Regions from separate parts of the Priestia sp. SB1 genome, predicted to be linked through region 1. Evidence: a T-box and tRNA genes for the amino acid it is inferred to sense, from the RefSeq annotation. Region 1 holds a T-box; the other regions hold tRNA genes.

Region 1 (5,873 bases):
ATGTTCATTAAAAATTAATTTAATGAACATCTTCTACTTTTATTTAGAAATAACTTCTTTATTTCCCATATATGGACGCAGCACTTCTGGAATTTGAATTGATCCATCTTCCTGCTGGTAGTTTTCTAAAATTGCAGCTACCGTACGGCCAATTGCTAAGCCAGAACCATTTAGTGTATGAACATGTTCTGGTTTTGCTTTTGTATCACGGCGGAAGCGAATATTAGCACGGCGAGCTTGGAAGCTTTCAAAGTTTGAACAAGAAGAAATTTCACGATACGTTTCATAACTTGGAATCCAAACTTCAATATCATACTTTTTGGCTGCTGTGAAACCTAAGTCAGCTGTACACATGCTTAGAACTCGGTAAGGTAAACCTAATAGTTGAAGAACCTTTTCAGCATGGCCCGTTAATTTTTCTAATTCATCATAAGAATCTTCTGGCTTAACAAAGCGAACAAGTTCTACTTTATTAAACTGATGCTGGCGAATAAGCCCACGTGTATCTCTTCCTGCAGAGCCTGCTTCTGAGCGGAAGCAAGCACTATACGCTGTATAAGCAATTGGAAGCTGATCTCCGCTTAAAATTTCATCACGATGTAAATTTGTAACTGGTACTTCAGCTGTAGGAATTAAGAAATAATCTTCTTCTTTAATTTTAAATGCATCTTCTTCAAATTTAGGAAGCTGCCCTGTTCCTGTCATACTTGTACGATTCACCATATATGGAGGAAGGATTTCTTCATAACCATGCTCATCCATATGTAAATCCATCATAAAGTTAATAAGAGCACGTTCTAATCTTGCACCTAACCCTTTATAAAATACAAAGCGGCTTCCCGTTACTTTCGAAGCTCTTTCAAAATCTAAAATATTTAAATCTGTTCCTAAATCCCAATGCGGTTTTGGTTCAAAATCAAATTGTTTAATTTCTCCCCATTTGCGAATTTCTACGTTATCATCTTCAGTTTCACCTACAGGCGTACTTTCATGTGGAACGTTAGGAATTGAAAGCAGCAATAGCTCTAATTCTTCTTCAACGCTGCGAAGCTCTTCATCTAATTGCTTTACGCGGTCTCCTACTTCACGCATTTCGACGATTAAATGATCAGCATCTTGTTTTTCACGTTTCAATTGTGCAATTTGCTGTGATACTTCATTTCGCTTGCTTTTTAACTCTTCTGTTTGAGCAATTAGCTCACGGCGTTTTGCATCTAACTCTTCAAAGCGACCTAAGTCCGTTAAGTCCTCACCACGAAACTTGAGCTTTTCTTTTACTTCATTAAAATTAGCACGTAAAAATTTTAAATCTAACATACTGAGTACCTCCTTTAGTATAAAAGGGCAAAATAAAAACTCTCATCCCTATGAAAGGGACGAGAGTTTACCCGCGTTGCCACCCTAATTGAAAGCTAAAATAAGCCTTCCTCTTAAACCAGATAACGGATGAACCGAAACTGCCTACTACTTTTTCGACAGCTTGCTCCAGGACGGATTCATAAGAATTGATTATCGATTCACACCAGCCATCGACTCTCTTGAAATCAAAAATCTTATTACTATTTCCTATCAACGCTTTATACCAATATCATTTTTATTAATCATAATGTACTACAAGTCTTTACAAGATGCAATTCATTTATACAGGTTTTTTCGAAGCTTCTTCAACCATTGCTACAAAATACTGAGCCATGCGAGCATCATCTGTTAATTCTGGATGAAACGAACATCCCAAGAATTGACCTTGTCTTGCTGCAACAATTCGGTCGTTATGCATTGCCAAGACTTCAACGTTTTCTCCTACTTCTACAATATGCGGAGCACGGATAAATACGCCTATAAAATCTTCACCAATATCTTTAATATTTAGAGCAGCTTCAAAGCTATCTCGTTGGCGCCCAAATGAATTTCGAGCTACCGTAATATCCATAACACCTAAATGGGGCTCTTCACGGTCAACAACTTGTCCTGCAAGTAAAATTAAACCCGCACACGTACCAAACACCGGTTTACCTGCTTGTGCAAACTGGCGAAGAGGTTCCATAAAGTCATACTTGTCAATCAGACGACGCATCGCTGTGCTTTCGCCGCCCGGTAGGATTAAACCATCTATTTCGTCTAGCTGTTCAACTTTTTTAATGATAATGGCTTCAGCGCCTGCTGCTTCTAATGCTTGTGCATGCTCGCGAAAGGCACCTTGTAATCCTAACACGCCTACTTTTACCATTTTGTCAAAACTCCCTTTAAATTACCATCCACGCTCTTGCATGCGGTTTTCTGGTAATAATGATGAAATTTCAATCCCTTTCATTGCGCTTCCTAATCCTTTTGACAAGTTTGCAATGAGTTCATAATCTTGATAATGCGTTGTTGCCTCAACGATTGCTCGAGCAAATTTTTCAGGGTTGTCGGATTTAAAGATTCCTGAACCAACGAACACACCGTCTGCTCCAAGCTGCATCATTAACGCTGCGTCTGCTGGTGTTGCTACACCGCCCGCTGCAAAGTTTACAACCGGTAGGCGACCTTCACGTTTAATTTGCAGTAATAACTCATAAGGCGCGCCTAATAGTTTTGCCTCTGTCATTAACTCATCTTCGTCCATGCCCACAACTTTACGTACTTGAGCGTTTACTTGGCGCATATGACGCACTGCTTCCACGATGTTTCCTGTCCCTGGTTCGCCTTTTGTACGAAGCATTGCAGCTCCTTCAGCAATACGGCGGGATGCTTCACCAAGATCACGACAACCGCACACAAATGGAACCGTAAATGTATTTTTATTTAAATGAAACTCCTCATCAGCTGGAGTCAACACTTCACTTTCATCGATGTAGTCTACACCCATCGCTTCTAGCACGCGTGCTTCAACAATATGGCCAATACGAGCTTTTGCCATAACTGGAATGGACACAGCATTCATCACTTCTTCAACAATTGTTGGGTCTGCCATACGAGACACGCCGCCTGCTGCACGGATATCAGCTGGAACACGCTCTAATGCCATAACGGCAACAGCGCCTGCTGCTTCTGCAATTTTTGCTTGCTCTGCGTTGATCACGTCCATGATAACGCCACCTTTTTGCATTTCCGCCATTCCTCGTTTTACACGATCAGTACCTGTAATGTTATTCATGTTTGTCTTCCTCCTGTATCAAGTGTTTCACAATAATTTTTAGTGTATATACAAAATTCAAAACTTAGTGTCTATTTTACCGTATTTTTCGGAAAATTCCTATCTAATTTATAGATTATATACAAACAAATCTAAAAATAAAAAAAAGAGATACTCCCTTGTAGTATCTCTTCTTTCTCTTGAGTTATCATTAAAACCAGTTATTCACTGTATTTGCAGCATTCATCCAAATATCGCTGAAGAAGTTACCAATACTGCGAATAGCGAGAGAGAACCATCCAGCTTTTTCAACAGATTCGTTTGTCACGACCGGCGTCATGCTATCTGTAGTTTGGCCTCCTACATAGCCTAGATCTTTAAGATTGCTGTTTGTTGCACTTACATAAGCAACTGTTTCTCCTTTTTTAATAGGAGCAACAACTTTTTGATCGTTCATAACTTTATCGTTTAACTTAAAGTTGATTTTAGTATGATCTTTTTGACCTTTTTCGGTAATAATTTTTACCGAATTCTTTGGAGAAACGGAAGCTTCTTTTGATTTTCCTTTAGCAACATCAATTGTTTCATGCCCTTTAATCTCGCCGTTAGCAGGCACTACTTCTTTTAACTGAAAATGACTAAAAGCATAATCCAATATCTTTTTCGTTTGAGAAAAACGAGCAGCTTCTGTAGACTTACCGTTTTCCTTGGCATTCATTACAACTGTTATGTATCTTACCCCGTTACGCTCTGCAGTTCCAGTGAAACATTGACCTGCAAAATCTGTATGACCAGTTTTTAAGCCGTCTACGCCGCTGTATGCAGCTGAAAAACCAGGGAGCATCTTATTCCAATTGTTCATTTTTGTTTCACCTTGTTGCCCTTGTCTAAACATCTTGGAAGGAGTTTTGGCTACTTCCAAAGATTCTGGATAATCATGAATCAAGTGATAAGCAAGAGTAGCAACTGCCCGAGCAGATAGGAGGTTCTCATCTTCTTCCTTTGTTCCTTTTGGATACATCCCTTTTAACAAGGAATTAGAAAGACCTGTAGAATTGACAAATTTTGATTCACCCATATTTAATTTTTTTGTTGTTTCATTCATTAACTTAATGAAACCTTCTTCAGAACCACTGACAGCTTCAGCTAAAGCAATGGCTGCTCCATTAGCTGAATAAATAGCCATGGCATCATATAATTCTTTTACCGTATATTTTTGGTTTTCGATTAATGGTACATTTGATAATCCATAATCCTGAGAAATTTTAGCTGCATATTTACTAATTGGCACACGTTGATCCCAAGATAATTTCTTATCTTTTATGGATTCTAATACTAGGTATTCCGTCATCATTTTTGTCATGCTTGCAATACCTAATAAAGCATCCGTATTTTTCCCGTATAGCACTTTCCCCGTACTTGCCTCTACTAAAATGGCTGCGTCTGCTTCAACGCCAATATCATCTGTTTTAGAAGCAGCTGATGCTTGTGTAGAGACAAAAAATACGCTGGCCATTAACATAACAGCAATGACACAAATTAATTGTTTCTGTACTGCGTTTCTCACTCTATACCCTCCAAACGTAAACTCACATAAATGTAATTTTATCATACTAAAATTTAAAAAAATAGATAAAGAAGTACTGTTACATTCATGATTAATGACATAAAAAACACGTTTCCCTATTAAGGAAACGTGTTTTTTACACATTCATGATTATCTCATAGAATAGTTAGGAGATTCTTTTGTAATTTGTACATCATGTGGGTGACTTTCTCTTAAGCCTGCTCCAGTCATACGGATGAATTGTGCCTGTTCACGTAACGCTTCTAAGTTAGCTGAACCACAGTAACCCATTCCTGCGCGTAAACCACCAATCATTTGATATAAAGTATCTGCTACAGGTCCTTTGTAAGGCAAACGGCCTTCGATACCTTCTGGAACTAATTTTTTATTATCTTCTTGGAAGTATCGATCTTTACTTCCTTTTTCCATAGCTCCCACAGAGCCCATTCCACGATACACTTTAAAGCGTCTTCCTTGGTAGATTTCTGTTTCGCCAGGGCTTTCTGTCGTTCCTGCTAGAAGGCTTCCTAGCATTACTGTATGTCCACCAGCTGCAAGTGCTTTTACGATATCTCCAGAGTACTTAATACCGCCATCTGCAATAATAGCTACCCCGTGCTTACGAGCTTCAGTTGCACAGTCATATACTGCCGTAATTTGTGGAACGCCTACACCAGCGACAACACGAGTTGTACAAATTGAACCAGGTCCAATTCCTACTTTTACTACGTTTGCTCCGGCTTCAATTAATGCTTTTGTACCTTCAGCCGTTGCTACGTTACCAGCAATAATATTTAATTCTGGATATGCCTCGCGAATGCTGCGCACTGTATCTAAAACGCCTTGTGAATGTCCATGCGCTGTATCAATAACGATAACATCAACGCCAGCTTGTACTAATTTTTCGATACGAACATTTGAATCAGCTGTTACGCCAACAGCTGCTCCAACTAATAATCGACCTTGTTGATCTTTAGCTGCATTTGGAAACTCAATTACTTTTTCAATGTCTTTAATTGTGATAAGGCCTTTTAATACGCCATTGTCATCTACAAGAGGTAACTTTTCAATTTTGTATTGCTGTAGAATTTTCTCTGCTTCTTCTAAAGTCGTTCCTACTGGAGCAGTAACTAATTCTTCTTTTGTCATTACATCAGCAATTTGCATTGAATAATCTTGGATGAAACGCAA
Region 2 (5,873 bases), on a different contig from region 1:
TGACGTAAGCTGTGAATTTGAAATAGAAAAAGAAGAAACAGATTTCGGGAGATCTGTAGTCGCGGTATGATAGCCGTTTACAATCGTCAAAGTCATAAAGAAAAATGTAGGCAGCAAAGAAATGAATGTTAAAAACAGCACAAAGCCAATTGTTTTATTCGTATGCTCAAAGCGAAGCGATCTTATTTTTTTGAAGGAAGTAAAACTCCATGCTATCTTTTTCAGCATGCTCATTGTAAAGCCTCCTATTATTGAAAATTCTGATTATACCTTATTTTATAGCGGAAATTTAAGGTTTACAATAGATTTTAGAAAACGTTACCAATTACAATAGTGCGATGGAGCGTTTTGTCAAAAGCATTTCTTTATATGTACAGATTTTGCTGTCATTGTTTTTGGGGGATATTACGGGCAGTTTGAGGACTGTGCTGTTAATAGTGCAGTGGTACACTCGAAAATCGTTATCTGAAGATATATTTGAAAGTAAAATAAAGGAAGGTCTCGTGGTGCAAGGTCTTTCTTTATAGGAGTGGTTATTGTATGATAAATAGTAATAATAAAAAGGATAGGTGCGGGCATGGCTATTTTATGTTGGGCATTAGTTATCATTAGCTTTGCTGTATCGTTTGTTGGGTTGGTTTATCCCATCATCCCAAGCGTGCTATTTGTAGCGCTAGGATTTGTTATATACGGTTTATTTTATGATTTTAGCTCCTATAGCTGGTTATTTTGGGTGATACAAGGATTGTTAGTTGTCGCACTTTTTTTAGCAGACTATATCGCTAATATTATTGGTGTGAAAAAATTCGGAGGCACTAAAGCAGGCGTTTGGGGAAGTACAGTTGGATTGCTTGTGGGTCCGTTTGTTATTCCGGGATTTGGAATTATTTTAGGGCCGTTTATCGGAGCGATTGTAGGAGAACTGATTGTTCATCGGACCACAATTAGCAACGCAGTAAAAATTGGAGTAGGTTCGGTTATTGGCTTTTTTAGTGGCGCTATCTCGAAAGGATTTATTCAACTGTTGATGATTGCCTATTTTTTATACGCTGTTTTAAAATAATATATTGACTTTAGGCCAGAAACATGTTAAATTTTTAATGTCGCTAGTAAATGTTATATTGTTCCACAGTAGCTCAGTGGTAGAGCTATCGGCTGTTAACCGATCGGTCGTAGGTTCGAGTCCTACCTGTGGAGCCATGGCGGTGTAGCTCAGCTGGCTAGAGCGTACGGTTCATACCCGTGAGGTCGGGGGTTCGATCCCCTCCGCCGCTATTTTCCAATTTACGTTTGTGACATACATAATTCATATTGTTCCACAGTAGCTCAGTGGTAGAGCTATCGGCTGTTAACCGATCGGTCGTAGGTTCGAGTCCTACCTGTGGAGCCACGTGGACCCTTAGCTCAGCTGGTTAGAGCAGACGGCTCATAACCGTCCGGTCGCAGGTTCGAGTCCTGCAGGGTCCACCATTTATAGGGTTGGAGGAATACCCAAGTCCGGCTGAAGGGATCGGTCTTGAAAACCGACAGGGGTGTTAAAGCCCGCGGGGGTTCGAATCCCTCTTCCTCCGCCATACTATTGTCTATTCAAAGCTTCTTTTGAGAAAAAGAAGCTTTTTTTATGTTTAAAAGAATAGCGAATGGGAATTAGGTAAATATAAATCATGGATTAGGTACTTTTTATTTGAAAGAGTAGGGTAAATTTGCTAATCTAAACGTATATGGTGCTTTTGCGCCAAAATGCTTACATATTTTGAAGGAGGAATTATTCATGGCTTACAAATTACCAGAACTACCTTATGCATACGATGCACTGGAACCACATATCGACAAAGAAACAATGAATATTCACCACACAAAACATCACAACACATATGTTACAAACCTAAACGCTGCTGTTGAAGGCAAAGCGGATTTAGAAAGCAAAAGTATTGAAGAGTTAATTTCAAACTTAGATGCTGTTCCTGAAGATATCCGTACAGCAGTACGCAATAACGGTGGCGGTCATGCGAACCACTCATTATTTTGGACAATCCTTTGCCCTAACGGCGGCGGTGCTCCAACTGGTGAATTAGCAGACGCTATCGCTAGCAAATTCGGCAGCTTTGATCAATTCAAAGAAGAATTTGCAAATGCAGCTAAAACTCGCTTCGGTTCTGGCTGGGCTTGGTTAGTTGTAAACAACGGCGAATTAGAAGTAACAAGCACACCAAACCAAGATAGCCCATTAATGGAAGGCAAAACGCCAATTCTTGGTCTAGACGTTTGGGAGCACGCTTACTACTTAAATTATCAAAACCGCCGTCCAGATTACATTTCAGCATTCTTTAATGTTGTAAAATGGGACGAAGTTGCTAAGCGTTACGACGCTGCAAAATAAGCTGAAGACGTATTTAAAAGCCAGTAAAGTAATTATTACCTTTACTGGCTTTTTTGTTTTCCAATTCTTTTACATATCTCCTTTTCTTTTTCACACACTAGGTGTAGAAGAGAAAAGGAGTTTTTTGATATGCCTTTATTAAAAAAAGTAGTTGGAGATGTAGAAGTTAGTAAAGATTTACTTTTGCTTTTAATTATAGGCGGTCTTTATGCCTTGGCTATTTCAATTTCCAATTCGTTTGTTAACATTTATCTGTGGAAACAATCAGGAGAATTTTCGGATCTCGCTATTTATAATTTAGCGGTAGTGGTGCTTCAGCCCCTTACGTTTATTTTAGCAGGTAAATGGGCCAAACGAATTGACCGGGTTGTGGTTTTAAGGTTAGGCGTATCTTTTTTAGCTGTTTTTTATATCGCTGTATTGGTCAGTGGAGCTAACGCAGCCGAGTATTTAGTATTGCTTGGTGGACTGCTGGGTATAGGATATGGCTTTTATTGGCTAGCTTTTAATGTGCTAACTTTTGAAATTACAGAACCTGATACAAGAGACTTTTTTAACGGATTTTTAGGGATCTTAAACTCTTTTGCAGGGATGATTGGTCCTTTAGGAGCGGGCTTTGTTATTTCCGCTTTGTATGAATCACTTGGGTATAAAATTGTGTTTGGTGTATCTCTGCTATTGTTTGTCGGTGCCGTTGTGCTTAGTTTTTTTATTACAAGACGCGCAGCTGAAGGAGTATACAAATTTAAAGAAGTGTGGGCTGAACGAAAAGTCAACAAAGACTGGAATCGAATATTACAGGCTCATTTCTTTCAAGGATTGCGTGAAGGTACGTTCATTTTTGTCGTATCCGTTATGGTATTTATTACGACGGGAAGTGAATTAGCTTTAGGAACTTATGGACTGGTGAATTCAGCGGTGGCGTTTGTAGGATACTATGTAGCCTCAAGATTTATTAAGCAAAAAAATCGCCTTCGATTTATTTTCACCGGGGGCCTCCTTCTCTATGGAGCAGTCTTTTTGCTTATCTTTAACTTATCGTATCCAAAGTTAATTATATATGCTGTTTGTATTGCCATTGCCTATCCTATTTTGTTGGTTCCATTCATTTCTCTAACGTACGATGTGATTGGACGAGCAAAGGACGTTGTTTCAAAAAGAATCGAATACATTGTTGTCAGAGAAGTATTTCTGAATATTGGGCGCGTCGTTTCCATATCTTTATTTTTAATAGCCGTACTATTTTTTGATGAAGCAAAAAGTATTCCTATTTTATTATCTATTGTTGGAGCAGGGCATACGATCATTTATTTTTGTGTAAGACATATCTCACAGCCTCTGCACAAAAAAGAAACGACTGTTACTCCTCCAGTATTAAATGAAGGAGACGGAGAGTCTCCAGCTTAGAGTATTATCAGCTCCTTCATTTGTACTATGGAAAATGCCTCTCTTTTCTTTTAGAATAAATACGTTGTGTAAATAGGCACCTGCCAGGTGTCTATTTATTTGCTAAATGTCTGATTTTATGGTGTTATGGTATATATGTTTTATAAAGTGTAGGTGTTGGTATGAAAAAGAAAAAAAGAAGAAAAAGTCACGTGCCTTTTCGTGTGAACTTACTTTTCTTGACCGTATTTGCCCTATTTTCCGTATTAATTTTGCGGTTGGGACTTGTTCAAATTGTGTACGGTGAGAATTACGAACGAGAAGTCGAAAAAACACAGGACGTTACAGTCAGTACGCCTGTTCCTCGAGGGAAAATGTACGATCGGTATAACCGCGTAATTGTAGATAATACCTCTTTAAATACGATTACATATACTCGTTTTCAAGGAAATACAGCTGAAGAAAGGCTGCGCATCGCTAAAAAGTTAGCCACTATGATCGATGTTCCTTACACCACAAATGTGATTGATATTCCAGAAAATAGAAAGAATAAAGATGCTAAAAACGTGGTAAAAATTACAGAACGCGACATGAAGGATTACTGGATTATGCTTCACCCTAAAGAAGCGGAGCAGAAAATTACGAAAGCTGATCGCAAAAAAGTTCAAGATGGTGAAATGACTGATGACGAACTGTATCAACGTCAGTTAGACCGCATTTCTAAAAAAGATTTAGAAAGTTTAAAGAGTGATTTAGAAGTTCTAGCTATTAAGCGCCAAATGGAGGCAGGTTATTCTAACACCCCGCAAATTGTTAAAAGCGGTGTGACAAATGAAGAGTATGCCGTTGTAAGTGAGCATTTAGATGAACTTCCGGGTGTTGATACAACAACGTATTGGGATCGCTCATACCCAGAAAACAGCACTCTCCGTACTTTGCTTGGAAATGTATCCTCTGCCAACGAGGGTCTGCCCAAAGATAAAGTACAGTATTACTTATCAAGAGGCTATAGTCGAAATGACCAAGTTGGGACGAGCTATTTAGAGAAGCAATACGAAGCTCAGCTCAGCGGTCAAAAAGAAAAAGTCCAGTATGTAACAGATGATAAAGGAAATCTCCTTGATACAATTCAAGTGTCGAAAGGCGAACGCGGCAGTGATTTGGTTTTAACTATTGATATGGAGCTTCAAAAAGCGGTAGAAAAACAAATTACGGACCAGCTTTTAGCCAAAAAGAAAATGAAAGGAACGCAGTTTTTAGACCGTGCTTTTGTGATTATGATGGATCCTCACACAGGAGAAATCTTAACAATGGCAGGTAAAAAATACACCATTGATAAGAAGACTGGGGTACCTAAAATAGAAGATTTTGCATTAGGGAATATTTCAACATCTTATACAATGGGCTCTGTTGTAAAAGGGGCAACGGTTCTAGCTGGCTTAGATTCAGGAGCTATTAAGCCAAACACAGTGTTCGTTGATGAACCGTTAAAAATTAAAGGAACACCAATTAAGAAATCAGCTGAGGCTGAGGGGTTAGGACCCTTAACGTATTCATCCGCGTTAAAATATTCATCCAACGTATTTATGTTTAAAACGGTAATGGCGATGGCTGGATTACAGTACCACAAGAACATGACTTTACCGATTAAACCTGACACATTCAGCGAACTGCGTTCGTACTACAGTCAGTTCGGCTTAGGCGTATCAACAGGCATAAACCTCGATAACGAATCAACAGGTGTACAAGGAGGAAGCAATGTTCCAGGTACAGCGCTTGATTTAGGAATTGGCCAGTATGATACGTACACGCCGCTGCAGCTTGTTCAATATACTTCTGCAATAGCTAATGGAGGGTATCGCATCAAGCCGCAGCTAGTAAAAGAAATCCGAAAACCAACGATAAAGACCGATGAAATTGGCGGTACGCAGCATTCCTTTGAACCTGATGTGTTAAATCGTATCACGATGAAAGAAGAATACATTAAAGATGTTCAAAATGGCTTTAAGCGGGTTACGCAGGAACAAGGCGGTACAGGGTACGCAGCTTTCCATACAGCGAACTATAATCCTGCTGGTAAATCTGGAACGGCACAAGCCTATGAGAA
Region 3 (5,873 bases), on a different contig from region 1:
CAGCGGGATAACTGCCATCCCAACGCAAAGGAACGTTGTATACATTAATTGTTCCATTTCCATTGCCACTGTAAGTCACTACTCCATCTACCAACCGAGAACCTGATAATTGAATAACATCTTCTGGATATAAAGCACTGGTTTCATCATTAGAATTTAGCGGTGTGCCAGCCTTAATATGCTGGACATTTAACTCATCTATAGCTTGATTCGGTCCAAGTTGCGACCAAACTCTTGCGTATTCAATTTGCTCAGAAGTATACTGACCTAGATTATCTTTGTTCTTCTTATCGTTTATACTCAAGTTGTTAGTATTTAAAGGGCTATTATTGCTGTTGTTAGAGTTAGCTGTATGTTCAACAGATAACTTATTTGACTTCAAAGAATTATTGTTAGTCTTTAATATATCATTAGATTCTAACTGTTTTTCTTTTGAAGCAGCACTGGTTGATAAAATACCGTAAGTTAGCCCCCCGCCCAATACAAGTACAGATAAAGATGCCACGATAAAGATTTTGTTTTTCTTCACTTTTGCACTCCCTTTCACCTTTTAAAGATTTTGGTTATATTAACACTTTAACATAAATTTACCAATTTCCCTTCTTTTATTAAAAAACATTAAGACTTCAACAATTTTTCATTTTCTAATTAGGATGATAATTAGAAAAGTAATTTAGCCATTGCTTTTACAATAAAAACACAAACAGTATTGCTACACAAGTTAGTCTGTCAATTTATACTACTAAGGACATTATTACGATCTCTCTCTTATAATTCTAAGAAAATGTTGACACTTTCTTTTTAAAGCAAGTTACCTCTTCTTAGATTACTTTTTTTCTCTTTTTTCTTCCAACACGATTTTTCTTTTTATAATATTGGCAATAAAACGAATTCGGAAGGATGAAGATACTATGTCTTATAACGTAAAGGAACTTCAAAATTTAAGCAAAGATGAGCAAATTGACTTTTTAATGAAAACTTTGGAGAGCGTAAGCTGCTCTAACCAAGATTGTACTAACGACAAACCAAATGGAAAATGGGGAGTTATTGAAAACAAAAAATACTGTAATATATGTTATAACAGAGAGTTACTAAAAGAGGAAATACGACTTAAAAATAGACAAAAAGAATTACATAAACTTGTTGAATACTATGAGTATTACTTAAAAGTAATAGATGCAATTAAGAATTTGAAAGTTGAGCTAGACGTTGACGAAGATGAGTTTAAGGAAATTACTGATCCTATTAAACTCGCATTTAAAGAGGCAAAAAAGGTTCAGGACAATAATAAAAAAAGTTTAAATCCAAGCAGGAATAGACAGCCTCAACAACAAAATAAATCTCAGCAATCCCAAGGAGAACACTTAAAAGAAGCTTCAACTCCTAATAAACAGGCTAGACCTTATACGCAGCAACCTATTGATGAAAACATTTCTAATAAAAGAGATGAATCTCAGGTACAGCAACGTAAAAAGGTAACTGCTCCTGTTATAGAGAATGAAGAGAAAAAGCAAGAGGAAATACAAGAACAACCTTCTCCACAAGGCGAAGCGAAAGAAAATATAAAGCCAGTTCTTAAACCAAATCAAGAACCACTTAAAGAATCGGCTAATAAGCAAAAAGAAGAGGGACAGGTCACAAATACACAGTTTGTAACACAAGTAAATTCTGAAACTGTATATGGAGAGAATCCTGCAGAATCAGCACCGAATACAGCTATTGAAGATGAGCATTCACTATTTAATCTAGATCCTGGATGCGATGTAGAGAGTAAGCAAGAGGAGTACAACGAAAATTATGCTTCAATTGATAACTCTAACTCTACTCAAGACAAAGTAACAAACATACGAGTACCACTTACAAGTGTATCAGGTATCGATCTATAAAAATTAAAGAGCCATCCTTTTTAAGGACAGGCTTTTTTCCATAAATAAAAGAAGCTTCTTTTTTGAAGCTTCTTTTTTATACGACGTTACATAATTATCATTATTATAGAATGGCTCCACAGGTAGGACTCGAACCTACGACCGATCGGTTAACAGCCGATTGCTCTACCACTGAGCTACTGTGGAACGATATTATTATACTTACCACAAAATAAAGAAATTATTCCTCTAAATTTATATATAAATTGGGTACGCGGCTGGAGGGATTCGAACCCCCGACAAACGGCTTAGAAGGCCGTTGCTCTATCCTGCTGAGCTACAGCCGCAAGTTATAAAGTAATTCATTTCACCTTTGTAAAAATATTATATTTTGTTTCTCTTTTCATCTTCAACCCTTTTAAGAGGTTTTTTATTATTTTTAGAACTTTTTTTAGTTGAAATTGGCTACTTTTCTAACTACGAACCCAAAAATAAGCGTTCCTGTAATTAAAATTAAGTATCCAATTACATTGCCAGTATCTATTAAATAAATCCCGCTAAATATAAATGTCATAAACAGAGCCAACATAAAGCCTAGTATAAATAAATACTTTAATTTAGGCATTTTCATCTCTCCATTTACCTATAAAACATTTCTATAATGTTATTACTTAAAATGTTTTGAAAACCCTGTTTGAAATTTAAAATTAACATTACTACCGCTACTTAAAAAATATTAAGCAGCGGCTCTCAGAAATTATGTTATTTCTTTAAAGCTAGTACTTCCCCTGCTTTTATTTTATGCTTATCGTATAACTCTTCAGGAAAAACTATGCTATTCTTTTCAAATAATAATACAACTGTAGAACCGAATGAAAAGTAAGCGAGCTCTTCACCTTTACTAAGAAATTTAGAAGCTTGAGTAATTTCAATTGAATTAACAAACATAGCCCCTACCTTTACTATAGCGATGTGGCCACCTTCTGTATGCTTCATTTCACTCACTACTCGATGATTTGTTGTTAAAGGTGTTTTTCCGAATGAAAGTCCAGCCTCATTTACTGGGTAAGAAGCAGTCCCTAAAGAATACTGATTGACTATCTTACCTTTTATAGGACTATGAATGCGATGATAATCACTTGGGCTCAAATAAAGAACAATAAATTTCCCACCAATATATTTATTAAAGGTTCTTTCATTCCCGATCATTCCTTTAATTGAATATGTTTGGTTTTTTACTACTATATTGTTTTGTAGACTAATGTCACCTAACTGTTCAATAGCTCCATCAACTGGACTTATAATAGTTTTTTCATCTGATTCAAAATGACGCGCTTCCGGCTTTAACCTTCTAGTAAAGAAGTGATGTAAGGAAGTAAAACTCTTAAGATCCCCTTCTATTTCTTCTGTGTTTATTTCATAGTGCTTTACATAAGAAGGAATTGCAAAACGACTAATTTTCGACCTAGAAAACTTCATTAACAATTTTGATAAGGGTAATGAGTTAGTTAATTCAATTAAAGACTGATACATTTTTTCTTTCATTTTCTACTTCCTCCGTGACATCACTTGTAACACCTAAATACATTATTTAACGCATATAAAAAGAGCTCCTAATAATTAAGAACTCTTTTTAAGGTAGTAATAACTTTTACATCTATGTACGTTCTTTTTAAACTTTAAAAGATTACTTTTTTTAAATAAACTTTATTAAATTTAAAACTTCTACTATTTGTAATACGTAACTACCTAGAGAGCATATAGCTATAATTGATAAACAACTAATCTATAAACTCTCACAGATTTTTACGTGTCGAGTTCTATAAGAAACGAATCACTTAATAAAAACCGGCATCCTCATTTCACTTTATAGCGGTGTGTAATGTACTCATTACTATAAAGAGGGATTAAATATAAGTGATACAACATTTTTATTTTCTAAGAATCTGCACGTTCTCTACTTCTAAAAATGTTGTTATTTTTCTTCTACGTTTTTCTACCTCAGTGCAGGAGGTGTAGACGGTTTAGTTTTAAGCGAAGTAAGGAATTGAACCTTAACCCCATTAAATAGTATTACTTAATGTACTACCACTTATTGCTTCGCTATAATAAGAAATGGCTCCGCAGGTAGGACTCGAACCTACGACCGATCGGTTAACAGCCGATAGCTCTACCACTGAGCTACTGCGGAATAAATTTAATTTTTAATAACTAGAAGCCAACTATGCTTGACCACAAATCACTTACAACGTTTCTTATATTCATCAGGCAAAGGTCGCGATGCCTCGACCTATACCTTATCTAAAATCTCGTCTTCTGTATAGAAAAACTAATTACTAGATGGAACATACAAGTTGGAGTTTGTAATGTTTTTGGATGGTATATAACAACCATTCCCTGATGAATACAACTTTTTTAGGAGTGGAGAAAAGGCTGCTGAATTCCTTTTCTCCTGTTGTCAGTTAGTTTTGTCAAATGTATAGCTTGATTTCATAGAGTTATTAACAAACTTTGCCACTCGACAGGAATTGCACCTGCAATATAACTATTGGCAAAATAATTATCTCTACCTTCAAAGGTACGAGTAGATATATGTATAGATAATGGCGGAGAAGGAGGGATTTGAACCCTCGCGCCGCTTACACGACCTACACCCTTAGCAGGGGCGCCTCTTCAGCCACTTGAGTACTTCTCCATAGTATAGAATAGTAATGTTGTTTATTTCTTTGTTGTTGAAATCAGTTCCCACCAACCGATTTAAGTGAGCTTAGTAAGTAACAAAACCTGAATTGTATACTTCATTTGGAATGTAGATGCCTACTATGGCTAAACTACCCTCGTCTCACTTATCCCCCTGAGTCGTAAAAGTTCAGGTTATTCACTTCCCAGGACACTAAACACTTCAAACAACAGGTATAAAATTTTATTGAAAGAGAATTCTTTTTAATATGCATATAGATAACATCATTATATAGAACGTTATACATATAAAAGTGTCAATCTCGAGTCTTTAAAAATATACGATCCTGCAAGAATTACGATTGAAGATATTGTTTAGAAATGTCCTCAAAGGAGCGGTTTTCGACAAGCAATGCTTTCTAAACTTCACTTTGACAGACATATATGTTGTAACGGAGGAAGAGGGATTCGAACCCCCGCGGGCTTTAACACCCCTGTCGGTTTTCAAGACCGATCCCTTCAGCCAGACTTGGGTATTCCTCCATAAAATTAAAATGTATTATTGGCACCCATTGTCGGAATTAAACCAACCCTTCTAATGGCGTATGCGCACTATCCAAAAGATGTTCTTATTATTGAACTATTGGGTATTATATGGTGGACCCTGCAGGATTCGAACCTGCGACCGGACGGTTATGAGCCGTCTGCTCTAACCAGCTGAGCTAAGGGTCCGTATGTAAAAAACATTATCGTAAAACTTTTACCTTATGGATTATATACTTTACTCTTTTATATTTTCAACCCTTTTTTTTAAAAAGGTTAAAAATATTTTTTTAATAAACTTTTAAAAGGTATGCTGCCTATTCAGCCAAGAGGTAATCAATAAAGTCCACAAATGAGCACTTACAAGACCTTAAACCTTGGATTTGATAAAGCTTTACGGAAGCAAACAACTATATCTAAATGGGGTTTGGTTTGTTGTTAATACAAACGAATATGTACTGTTTATCTTCCTTCTTTTTCACTTATACTTTAATTTCTAATAAAAACTTTAAACCCTTTTCTTTTATCGCTTACCTTTTTTATTTCAACTTTTAACCCAGTTTGATATAGGTATATGTCCTACATATTTTCGGATTTTTCTTCTGAAAAATTCAAATATGAATTGGTAAGGTTATACTTTGTCGTTAGTATAAGACGCATTTGGTTTAAAGATTTTCGAATAAGCAGCAAGTAATTAAACAAAATCATTTATGTTGTATTCAAATTTTTTTAGTAATTGGTGGACCTTACAGGATTCGAACCTGTGACCGGACGGTTATGAGCCGT

Evidence for each region. The T-box of region 1 lies ahead of serS (serine--tRNA ligase). A T-box ahead of a tRNA ligase gene usually reads a tRNA of that ligase, here a tRNA-Ser.
Region 2: it encodes a tRNA-Ser, which carries the amino acid that the T-box ahead of serS (serine--tRNA ligase) is inferred to sense. The anticodon was not compared.
Region 3: it encodes a tRNA-Ser, which carries the amino acid that the T-box ahead of serS (serine--tRNA ligase) is inferred to sense. The anticodon was not compared.

The regions. Positions count from the first base shown of each region.
Region 1 is NZ_JBBJSS010000023.1:1,573-7,445, reverse strand. Features, by position in the region: gene serS (serine--tRNA ligase) at 40-1,317, opposite strand; T-box leader at 1,370-1,582, opposite strand; gene pdxT (pyridoxal 5'-phosphate synthase glutaminase subunit PdxT) at 1,640-2,227, opposite strand; gene pdxS (pyridoxal 5'-phosphate synthase lyase subunit PdxS) at 2,249-3,136, opposite strand; gene WKH56_RS34530 (serine hydrolase) at 3,327-4,682, opposite strand; gene guaB (IMP dehydrogenase) at 4,833-5,873, opposite strand, start outside.
Region 2 is NZ_JBBJSS010000001.1:635,486-641,358, reverse strand. Features, by position in the region: gene WKH56_RS03320 (DUF1189 domain-containing protein) at 1-234, opposite strand, end outside; gene WKH56_RS03315 (DUF456 domain-containing protein) at 578-1,063, shown strand; tRNA gene WKH56_RS03310 (tRNA-Asn) at 1,126-1,200, shown strand; tRNA gene WKH56_RS03305 (tRNA-Met) at 1,202-1,275, shown strand; tRNA gene WKH56_RS03300 (tRNA-Asn) at 1,316-1,390, shown strand; tRNA gene WKH56_RS03295 (tRNA-Ile) at 1,394-1,470, shown strand; tRNA gene WKH56_RS03290 (tRNA-Ser) at 1,482-1,574, shown strand; gene sodA (superoxide dismutase SodA) at 1,772-2,380, shown strand; gene WKH56_RS03280 (MFS transporter) at 2,510-3,787, shown strand; gene WKH56_RS03275 (peptidoglycan D,D-transpeptidase FtsI family protein) at 3,949-5,873, shown strand, end outside.
Region 3 is NZ_JBBJSS010000002.1:347,373-353,245, reverse strand. Features, by position in the region: gene WKH56_RS07170 (hypothetical protein) at 1-529, opposite strand, end outside; gene WKH56_RS07165 (hypothetical protein) at 912-1,886, shown strand; tRNA gene WKH56_RS07160 (tRNA-Asn) at 1,998-2,072, opposite strand; tRNA gene WKH56_RS07155 (tRNA-Arg) at 2,139-2,212, opposite strand; gene WKH56_RS07150 (hypothetical protein) at 2,317-2,490, opposite strand; gene WKH56_RS07145 (phosphatidylserine decarboxylase) at 2,628-3,410, opposite strand; tRNA gene WKH56_RS07140 (tRNA-Asn) at 3,982-4,056, opposite strand; tRNA gene WKH56_RS07135 (tRNA-Ser) at 4,470-4,560, opposite strand; tRNA gene WKH56_RS07130 (tRNA-Ser) at 4,998-5,087, opposite strand; tRNA gene WKH56_RS07125 (tRNA-Ile) at 5,200-5,276, opposite strand; tRNA gene WKH56_RS07120 (tRNA-Ile) at 5,825-5,873, opposite strand, start outside.